2 regions of the Paraburkholderia sp. J8-2 genome follow, and region 1 is predicted to be linked to the other one. Evidence: riboswitches for the same ligand, from Rfam matches in the RefSeq annotation. Region 1 holds a riboswitch; the other holds the start of a gene.
The links. Region 1 has a riboswitch for cobalamin ahead of cobG (precorrin-3B synthase). Riboswitches for the same ligand answer to the same signal wherever they lie in the genome.

Region 1 (4,872 bases):
CGCCTTGTGCTTTTCGACCCACGCATGCCAGGCCGCAATGCCCTCCTTTTCCTTTGCGTGCCGCTCCGTTTCGGAAAGCGCCGCCCACCCCTTCATGCGCGCGTTGTCTTTGGTGCCGAGAAAAACAGCGAGAAACAGTTTCTGATCGCTCATGTGTCCTCCAACTGCTGGTCTGGTGAATGATCCGGCTACGGGTCTGAAATCGGGTGCAACGGCGTGACGCCCGTCCGGCCTTGACAGCATAGGTTGATATCAACATAATTTCAACATGGCACGCGCAAAGAAACTTCCCTTCGAAACCACGCTATTGGTGCGCGATTGCTGCCTGTGTCTGCATATGCAGCGGGCGGCGCGCAATCTCGCGCGCATTTTCGACGACGTGCTGCGCCCGCTCGATCTCACGAACGGTCAGTTTTCGCTGCTGATGTCGCTGAACCGGCCGCATCCGCCCGGCATGAAAGACGTGGCGTCGCTGCTGGCCATGGATCGCACTACGCTTACGGCCGCGCTCAAGCCGCTGGAGCGGCGCGGCCTCGTGGTTATCGAGCAGGACCCCGAAGACAAGCGCAGCCGCTTGCTGAGCCTCACTGACGAGGGGCATCGACTGCTCAACGCGGCATTTCCGATATGGCAGCAAACGCATGAGGAAATCGAACAGGAATTCGCCAAGGGCGAGGTCGACAAGCTTCGCGAGCATTTGCGCGCGCTTTCGTAGCCCTAGCGCTTCGAAGCCCCATACAACGTCGAATCCGCAAACCCCTCGGCCGCGAGCACACGCCCCACGAGAATGAGCGCTGTACGCTCGATATCCGTGGCATGCACTTTTTCGGCGATATCCGCGAGTGTGCCTGTCACGCGTTCTTCGTCGGGCCAGCTCGCGCGATAGATCACCGCCACGGGGCAGTCCTCGCCATAGTGCGGAAGCAATTCCTCGACGATGCGCGCGATATGGCGCACGCCAAGGTGAATCGCGAGCGTCGCCTTGTGGCGCGCGAGGTCGCCCAGTTGCTCGCCTTCGGGCATCGACGTTTTCGTGGCGTAGCGCGTGAGGATCAGCGTTTGCGAAATACCGGGCAGCGTGAGTTCGCTGCCGAGCGCCGCCGCGCATGCGGCGGTCGCGGTCACGCCGGGCACGACTTCATAAGGAATGCCAAGCACACGCAAGCGCCGGATCTGCTCGCCGATTGCGCCATAGAGCGACGGGTCGCCCGAATGCACGCGTGCCACGTCGAAGCCCTGGGCGTGCGCGTTTTCGAGCAGCGCGATGATCTCGTCCAGCGTGAGCGGTGCGGTATCGACCACCTTGTGCGCGCGGTGGCCTTCCAGCACGGCGGCCGGCACGAGTGAACCGGCATAGAGAATCACGGGGCAACTGCGCACGAGGCGCTGGCCCTTCACGGTGATCAGTTCAGGATCGCCCGGCCCCGCGCCAATGAAGAAAACGGTCATGCGTTCAAACTCCGCTTAATGTAGTCGTCGAGCGCGTCGATCGACTCTTGCGCCGACGTGAATTCGCGCTGCGCATCCGGCAGCGGCGGCCGCTGCATCAACACCACGGGCAGGCCCAATTCCCGCGCGACGGCGAGCTTCGCTTCGGTCGCCGCGCCGCCGCTGTTCTTGCTGACCACCACATCGATATGCGCTTCGGTGAACAGGGCGCGCTCGCCTTCTGCGGTGAACGGCCCACGAGCGTCGATGATGCGAGCGCGGGCGTGGCCGGCATGCGCTTCGAGGCAACGGACCGTCCAATGCTGCTGTTCCGGCACTTCGTGCAGATGCGCGAGCGGTTCGCGCCCGAGCGTGAAGAGCGGCCGCGCAAATGGCGCAAGCGCTTCGACTACGCCAGCCCAGCCGCTCACCATGCGCCAGTCGTCGCCGGGCTGCGGCTGCCACGGCGCGCGCCGCAGCGCCCAGTACGGCACGTGTGCCGCCAGGCAGGCGCGCGCCGCGTTGGCGCTGATCTGCGCGGCGTACGGGTGTGTGGCGTCGACAACGATCGCGATGGCTTCGTCGGCGAGAAAACGCGCGAGCCCTTCTGCCCCGCCGAAGCCACCCACACGCACCGCGCAGGCGAGATCGGCGGGCACGCGGCCAAGGCCCGCGAGCGAGTACACGTGCTGGGGCCCAAGCGTGCGCGCGATCGCCAGCGCATCGCCTGTGCCGCCCAGCAGCAGGATGCGTGCGGTCATGGCTTGACGGCCTCGTAGAGCGTGACGGGCAACGCCTGACGCCAGGTATCGAAGCCGCCAAGCGGCTGCGCCTCGCCAATGCCGATACGCGTGAGCGTGCCGCCATGCTGCGCGCGCCATGTCACGAGCGCCGCTTCGCTTTGCAGCGTCACCGCATTTGCAACGAGCCGGCCGCCGCTCGCGAGCGCCGCCCAGCACGCGTCCAGCACGCCGGGAACGGTCACGCCGCCGCCGATGAATACGGCGTCGGGCGTGGCGAGTCCCGCGAGCGCTTCGGGCGCGCGGCCCGCGACGAGTTGCAAACCCGGCACGCCCAGCGCGGCGCGATTGTGTTCGATGAAGCGTTGACGCTCGGCATGCGCCTCGATCGCGATCGCACGGCAAGCGGCATGCGAGCGCATCCATTCGATGCCGATCGAGCCGCTGCCCGCCCCCACGTCCCAGAGCAACGCGCCGGGCGTCGGCGCGAGGCGCGCGAGCGTGAGCGCGCGCACGTCGCGCTTCGTGAGCTGGCCGTCGTGGCGGTAGGCGTCGTCGGGAAGGCCCGGCGTGAGCGTCCAGCCGTGCGCAGGCGCATTCGCAACATCGCTTTCGCATTCGAACGCGACGAGGTTGAGCGCCGCGGTTTCGTCGACGTGCCACGCATCGGCGCGGCCTTCGATGCGGCGCTCAAGCGGGCCGCCCAGATGCTCGAACACGGCAAGACGCGTGGCGCCGAAGCCCGCTTCGGCGAGCAGCGCGGCGAGCGCCGCGGGCGTGCGCCCGTCCGCGCTCAACGCCAGCACGCGCGAGCGCGCGTAGAGATAGCGGCGCAGCGCATCGAGCGGTCGGCCGACGAGCGAGACCATCGCCGTATCCTGCAACGCCCAGCCCATGCGCGCCGCCGCCAGCGAGAGCGACGAGGGCGCGGGCAGCACGCGCATTTCACCGGGCGCCACGCGGCGCGCGAGCGTCGCGCCCACGCCGAACAGCATGGGGTCGCCGCTCGCGAGCACGCATACGGGCGCATTCGACTCGCGATGCGCGAGCAGCGCCTCGACGCTGAACGGCTGCGGCCACGCTTCGCGGCGCGCACGCACGCGCGAGGGCAGCATCGCAAGATGGCGCTCGCCGCCCGTCACGACGGCAGCGTCGAACAACGCGCGCCGCGCGTCGCGCCCGAGCCCCGCATAGCCATCGTCGCCTATGCCCACCACCGTCAGCCATGCCTGCGTGCCCTGCATTCGTTCTCCCGCTTTTGCTTGCTTTGTTGCCTGGTTTGTCGCCTGTTTCCGCGCGCCGCCATCGGCCCGCAACCCGATTGCCGGGCGGAGCGCGCGCGAAAACGGGCATAATACCGTGTCCGCCGGCGCCTTTAAGGCACTTTGTATGAGGCCGGAGTCAGCGCTGAAGCGCTAACTCCGGATCGCAAACAGGGAACACAGCAAGCTGTGGCCGCCCCCGCGACTGTAAGCAGCGAGACCGCATCCACCCGAGCCACTGGTTTTACCGGGAAGGCCGATGCGGTCCACGACCTGCGAGCCAGGAGACCTGCCGGCCGACTGTTCGTGCGAACCCATATCGGGCGGGGTGTACCGATACCGCTGCCGTTTCCCGCCTCACGTGCGGGCAGCGCGCCGCTCCCGCGCGATGCTTACCCGGTATTCCCTTGAAACACGAAACGAAGCCCGTCTCGCCCGCTGCTGCATTGGCCGTGCTCCGCCCCTCGGCGTGCCCGGGGCTCGTGCGCGTGGTCGCGGCGCGCGACGGCGGCCTGTGCCGCATCCGCCTGCCCGGCGGCGTGCTGAGCGCCACGCGGGCGCGCGCCCTCGCCGACGCCGCGTTGGCGCATGCCGGCGGCGTGCTCGAACTGACCAATCGCGCGAACGTGCAGATTCGCGGCGTACGCGTGGGCGAGGAGGCCGCGTTGAGCGCCGCGCTGATCGGTGCGGGCCTCGGGCCCGCTGGCATCGACGCCGCGAGCCCGGTCGAGCACGCGTGCGCCGCCGACGAATTGCGCAACGTGATGCTGAGCCCGCTCGCGGGCGTTGACCCTGAGGCTTTGTGCGACACAACGGTGCTCGCCGCAGCCCTCATCGACATGATGCAGCGCGAAGCGCGTTTCGCCGCGCTCTCGCCCAAGTTCGCGCTGCAACTGGACGGCGGCGAGCGTATGGCGATGCTCGGGCATCCGCACGACATCTGGCTCGCCGCGTTGCCGCACGGCGCGACCGTGCGCTTTGCACTGGGCCTTGCAGGGTGCCCCACGACGCAGCCAATCGGCACGCTCGCGACCGAAAATATTTGCGCATCGATACGTGCGCTGCTCCATGCGTTCCTCGATCTCGCGGGCGCAGACGCAACGCGCATGCGTGACGTGCTCGCCGCACACTCACTCGATGCGCTGCTGCAACGCGCGCGCGATCATGGCGGCTTCGCGCTGATGCGTGACGACGCCGCGCTGCACGCGTGGCGTCGCGAGCCGAGTCCTGCCGGCTTGCGACTGGGCGCGCACGCGCTGCACGTCGACGGCAGTGGCTACGTAGGCGCGCAGCCCGCGCTCGGCCGCATCGACGCGCATACGCTGCGCGCGCTCGCCGCGCTCGCGCAAGACTCGGGCGATGCGACGCTGCGGGTGACGCCATGGCAAGGCCTGCTGCTGCCTAACGTGCCCGCGCGCGCCATGACCGGCGCGCTCGAACGG
Region 2 (4,872 bases), on a different contig from region 1:
GCTGTCCGAAGTCGATGAGCGGGTGCGGCTCGAGCTTGCGCTCGCGCAACTGCTGCAAATAGCGCTCGCGCGAGAAGCGCCGGATCGCCGTATGCGGGCGAACCGTGAGCGACCCATCTTCGACTTCCACCTCGACTTCCTGCCCCTCCGCCAACGACAGTTTGCTGGCAAGGCTGGCTGGAATGCGCACCGCAAGGCTGTTTCCCCAACGCTTCAGGGTTTGTATCGCCATTTCGTCCTCGTACTGAATTGGCTGTTTGGCCAATAAGGTATTGAGTTTGATGTCCATACCTGATCGTGGTGTATCTACGTGGTTGATACATCACGGATGCTAGGCTTCGAGTGCGTATGTGTCAACGCGTTGATACGCGCGATGTTCGCGGCGCACGTACACAGATCAAGGAATGCGGTGTCTGGTCTCAGCCCATTGCCGCGAGCCACACCCAGCCGTGCTGGCTGCGGCGTAGCGCTACGACGGAAAGCGGCGCGATTTCGATCGAGCGCAAACCCGACGACGGCGCGCCCAGCGCGTGAAGAATCGCCGCGCGCATCACACTTGCATGGGTGAAGGCGACCATGTCGGTAGCGGAGCTGGGGATCGCATCGAGCCAGGCGCTAACGCGCTCGCGAACATCGTCGAACGATTCGCCCCCGCCTGGCGGCCTGAAAGCGGGGTCGCGTGTCCAGGCGGCAAGGGCGTCGGGCGCTTCATGGGCAAGATCCGCGAGGCGCTTGCCTTGCCACGCGCCAAAGGCCGTGTCGGCGAGGGTGCTGATTGGCGTTGCCCCGGCGAAGCCGGCCGCGTGTGCGCTCGCTCGCGCGACCGCAGCGGGACTCGTCACCGCGCGTTGCGCCTCGCCATTGCGCTCGCCACCGGCCAGGCGCGCGTGCCAGCGCTCGCGCCAAGCAGCAAGCGCCGCGAGTGCGCGGGCGTCGAGCGCTTCTTCGGCTTCATCGTCCGCTACAGGCGCTTGCGGGAATGTTCCCGAGCGCTGTGCGGCATTCGCCGCATGACTGATCAGCCAGACTGTCGTCGGCATGCTTTTCCTTACGTATCACTTCCCTGTAGCTGACATCCGGTCCGCAGCCCGTTGTCGTAGCGCGTAGAATACAGGCTCCACGACACGCGGAAGCCGGTGCAAGTCCGGCGCGGTCGCGCCACTGTAACTGGTTGCCGTCGATTGAATTTCGATTGAATCGAAGCAACGGGAGTCAGACCCGCGCGTCGTGAACCACTTTTTCAACGACTAGCGGGGCGCGTTACCCCAGGAGAAGTCAGCATGTCCGACACCGCATTCCCCCTGCAGCACGCACCGGCCGCGCCGGCACCCATTGCGCTGCGGGAGATCCTGCCCTGGGCGATCTTCGGCGGCCTCATGCTGCTGCTGGCCCTGTACTTCGTGGGCGCCGAGCAAGGCGCGACCTCGATCGTCCCGGGCATGTACGTCCACGAATTCGTTCACGACGGCCGCCACCTGCTCGGCTTTCCCTGCCACTGACCGGGAGCTGAACATGGTCGGCAAGTTGCTGGTACGCGGCATGCTCGCAGGCATCGCCGCGGGACTTCTCACGTTCGGCTTCGCGAAGATCGTGGGCGAGCCCCAAGTCGATCAGGCGATTTCCCTCGAACAAAAGCTCGATGCCGCGAAGGGTGAAGCCCCCGAACCCGAAATCGTGAGCCGCAAGACCCAGGCGAGCCTCGGGCTCTTCACGGGCGTGATGGTCTATGGCGCATCGATCGGCGGCCTCTTTGCGCTCGTCTTCGCGTATGCGAACGGACGCGTAGGGCGTCTTTCGCCGCGCGCGCTCTCGGCCTGGCTCGCGCTCGCGGCGTTCGTCGCGATCTACATGGTGCCGAGCATCAAGTACCCGGCGAACCCGCCCTCGGTCGGGGACCCGGAGACGATCGGCTATCGAACCGGGCTCTTCTTCCTGATGGTCGCGATCTCGATCGCCGTGTCGGTGTTCTCGCTCAAGGTGCGCGCGGTCTTCGTGCCGCGCCTTGGCGGGTGGAATGCTTCGATCGTGGCGCTCGTGCTGTTCGTCGTCGTGATCGGCGCGGTCCAGTTCGCGCTGCCGGCGGTCAACGAGGTGCCCGCCGCCTTCCCGGCCGTGCTGCTGTGGAAGTTCCGCACGGCGTCGATCGGTATGCAGGTGATTCTCTGGACCACGATCGGCCTGCTTTTCGGCGCGCTCGCCGAAAAGCTGATTGGCGCGAACGCCCGTGCGCTCAGCGCGCGCGGCACGCATACGCGCGCCGCGTAAGCGCGGCAGGGCCGCTGGGCGCGCGCCGCGCACCTATCGAAAAAGCGACCCCAAACTTGCGTAAATGCCCCGCACGCCCCGCGTGCCGGGGCATTTTTTTTCACCTTTCAAAAGCATCGGGCCCGCGGCTGCGCGGGCCCGATCCGCGTGCGCCCATGCGCGGCACCGCAATGCTGCAGTGCAATATTCACGCCGTGCCAGTTTGAGCAATCTATTTTGCACTGAGACGATCCGCGCCAGTTCATCGGTTTCGCCGGCGCTCACAGGCCGCGCGAGGCCGCCCGACACGACAAAACGACTTGATCCGGAGACGCGCGTGATCCTTTACGGCTTTGGCCCGGTGCTGCTCGCCGGCACGATCCAGACCATCGAGCTTTCGCTTCTCTCGCTCGGCGTGGCTGTCCTGCTAGGCCTTGCCGGCGCGGCGGCCAAGCTCTCGTTCAACCGGCCGCTCGCGGCCGTGGCGACCGCTTACACGACGCTGATCCGCTCGGTGCCCGACCTCGTGCTGATGCTGCTGCTCTTCTATAGCATCCAGATCGGCGTGAACGAGGCCACCGACGCGCTCGGCATGGCGCAGATCGACATCGATCCGTTCGTGGCCGGCGTCGTCACGCTCGGTTTCATCTACGGCGCGTACTTCACCGAGACCTTCCGCGGCGCGTTTCTCGCCGTGCCGCGCGGCCAGCTCGAAGCGGGCCACGCCTACGGCATGAGCGGCGCGCGTGTGTTCGCCCGCATCCTCTTTCCGCAGATGATGCGTTTCGCGCTGCCCGGCATCGGCAACAACTGGCAGGTGCTCGTGAAGGCGACGGCGCTCGTCTCGATCATCGGTCTCGCCGATGTCGTGAAGGCCGCCCAGGACGCGGGCCGCAGCACCTTCAACCTGTTCTTCTTCCTCGTGATCGCGGCGCTCATCTACCTCGCGATCACCACGCTCTCGAACTTCGCGCTGATCTGGCTCGAACGCCGCTATTCGGTGGGCGTGCGTCACGCGCAACTCTGAGGAAAACGCCCGCCATGAACGAAATCATTCAGCAATTTGGCCGCGCGTTCCTCTACTGGGACGGCGAGCATGTGTCGGGCCTCGCGATGACGCTCTGGCTGCTCGTAATATCCGTGGCTTTCGGCTTCGTGTGCGCGGTGCCGCTCGCCGTGGCGCGTGTGTCGAGCAAACGCTGGCTTTCGCTGCCGGTGCGCTTTTACACCTATGTGTTTCGCGGCACGCCGCTTTATGTGCAGTTGCTGCTCATCTACACGGGCGTGTACAGTCTCGCGTTCATTCGCGCGGAGCCGCTCCTCGACGCGTTCTTTCGCAGCGGCCTGAACTGTGCGGTGCTCGCGTTTGCGCTCAACACCTGCGCGTATACGACAGAGATTTTCGCGGGCGCGATTCGCGCCACCTCACACGGCGAAGTGGAAGCGGCGCGCGCCTACGGCATGAGCCCGTTCACGATGTACTGGCGCGTGATCCTGCCTTCGGCGCTGCGCCGCGCACTGCCGCTGTACAGTAACGAAGTGATCCTGATGCTGCACGCGACCACGGTGGCCTTCACCGCGACGGTGCCCGACATCCTCAAGGTCGCGCGCGACGCCAACTCGGCCACCTACCGCTCGTTCGAGTCGTTCGGCCTCGCGGCGCTGATCTACTGTGCGGTATCGTTCGTGCTGGTGGCCGCGTTCCGCCGCGCCGAAAAACGCTGGCTCGGCCATCTCGCCGTGCGCACCCGCTGATTCACCGGAACACCGGAACCTCGGAAACTGGAGACCATCTTGGCTCAGACGCAATCCTCAGATAGCAAGCTCGTCGCGCGCGACATCCACAAGCGCTACGGCGACAACGAGGTGCTCAAAGGCGTCTCGCTCGACGCGAAGAAGGGCGACGTGATCAGCATCATCGGCGCGAGCGGCTCGGGCAAGAGCACGTTCCTGCGCTGCATCAATTTCCTCGAGAAGCCGAACGCCGGCGAGATCGTCGTGGACGGCGAGGCCGTGCGCACGAAGGCGGGCCGCAACGGCGACCTGGACGTGGCCGACCACAAGCAACTGCAACGCATCCGCACCAAGCTCGCAATGGTGTTCCAGCATTTCAACCTGTGGTCGCACATGAACGTGCTCGAGAACGTGATGGAAGCGCCGTTGCACGTGCTGGGCGTGCCGCGCAAGGAAGCCGAGGAGCGCGCGCGGGAGTATCTGGAGAAGGTGGGCCTCGCGCCTCGCGTGGAGAAGCAATATCCCTCGCATCTTTCGGGCGGGCAGCAGCAGCGCGTGGCGATTGCGCGTGCGCTTGCCATGCATCCCGACGTGATGCTGTTCGACGAGCCGACTTCGGCGCTCGACCCCGAGCTCGTGGGCGAAGTGCTCAAGGTCATGCAAAAGCTTGCCGAAGAAGGCCGCACGATGATTGTCGTGACGCACGAAATGGGCTTTGCGCGCAACGTCTCGAATCATGTGATGTTCCTGCACCAGGGGCGCACGGAGGAAGAGGGCGCGCCCGCGGATGTGCTCGGCGCGCCGAAGAGCGATCGCCTGCGCCAGTTCCTCTCGGGCAGCCTCAAGTAAGCGGCGCGTTGAGTCGCGCGCCCCGTCTTGCCGATGGTCCGTCCC

Region 2: it holds a riboswitch for cobalamin, as region 1 does, so the genes downstream of both, U5A52_RS26700 (CbtB domain-containing protein) here and cobG (precorrin-3B synthase) in region 1, are expected to answer to the same signal.

The regions. Positions count from the first base shown of each region.
Region 1 is NZ_CAJMZA010000007.1:251,922-256,793, forward strand. Features, by position in the region: gene U5A52_RS18600 (hypothetical protein) at 1-153, opposite strand, end outside; gene U5A52_RS18605 (MarR family transcriptional regulator) at 269-715, shown strand; gene cobM (precorrin-4 C(11)-methyltransferase) at 718-1,449, opposite strand; gene U5A52_RS18615 (cobalt-precorrin-6A reductase) at 1,446-2,189, opposite strand; gene cbiE (precorrin-6y C5,15-methyltransferase (decarboxylating) subunit CbiE) at 2,186-3,412, opposite strand; cobalamin riboswitch at 3,554-3,742, shown strand; gene cobG (precorrin-3B synthase) at 3,838-4,872, shown strand, end outside.
Region 2 is NZ_CAJMZA010000014.1:183,969-188,840, reverse strand. Features, by position in the region: gene U5A52_RS26710 (AbrB/MazE/SpoVT family DNA-binding domain-containing protein) at 1-289, opposite strand, end outside; gene U5A52_RS26705 (histidine phosphatase family protein) at 420-1,040, opposite strand; cobalamin riboswitch at 1,072-1,241, shown strand; gene U5A52_RS26700 (CbtB domain-containing protein) at 1,281-1,499, shown strand; gene U5A52_RS26695 (CbtA family protein) at 1,513-2,265, shown strand; gene U5A52_RS26690 (ABC transporter permease) at 2,582-3,271, shown strand; gene U5A52_RS26685 (ABC transporter permease) at 3,286-3,999, shown strand; gene U5A52_RS26680 (ABC transporter ATP-binding protein) at 4,036-4,827, shown strand.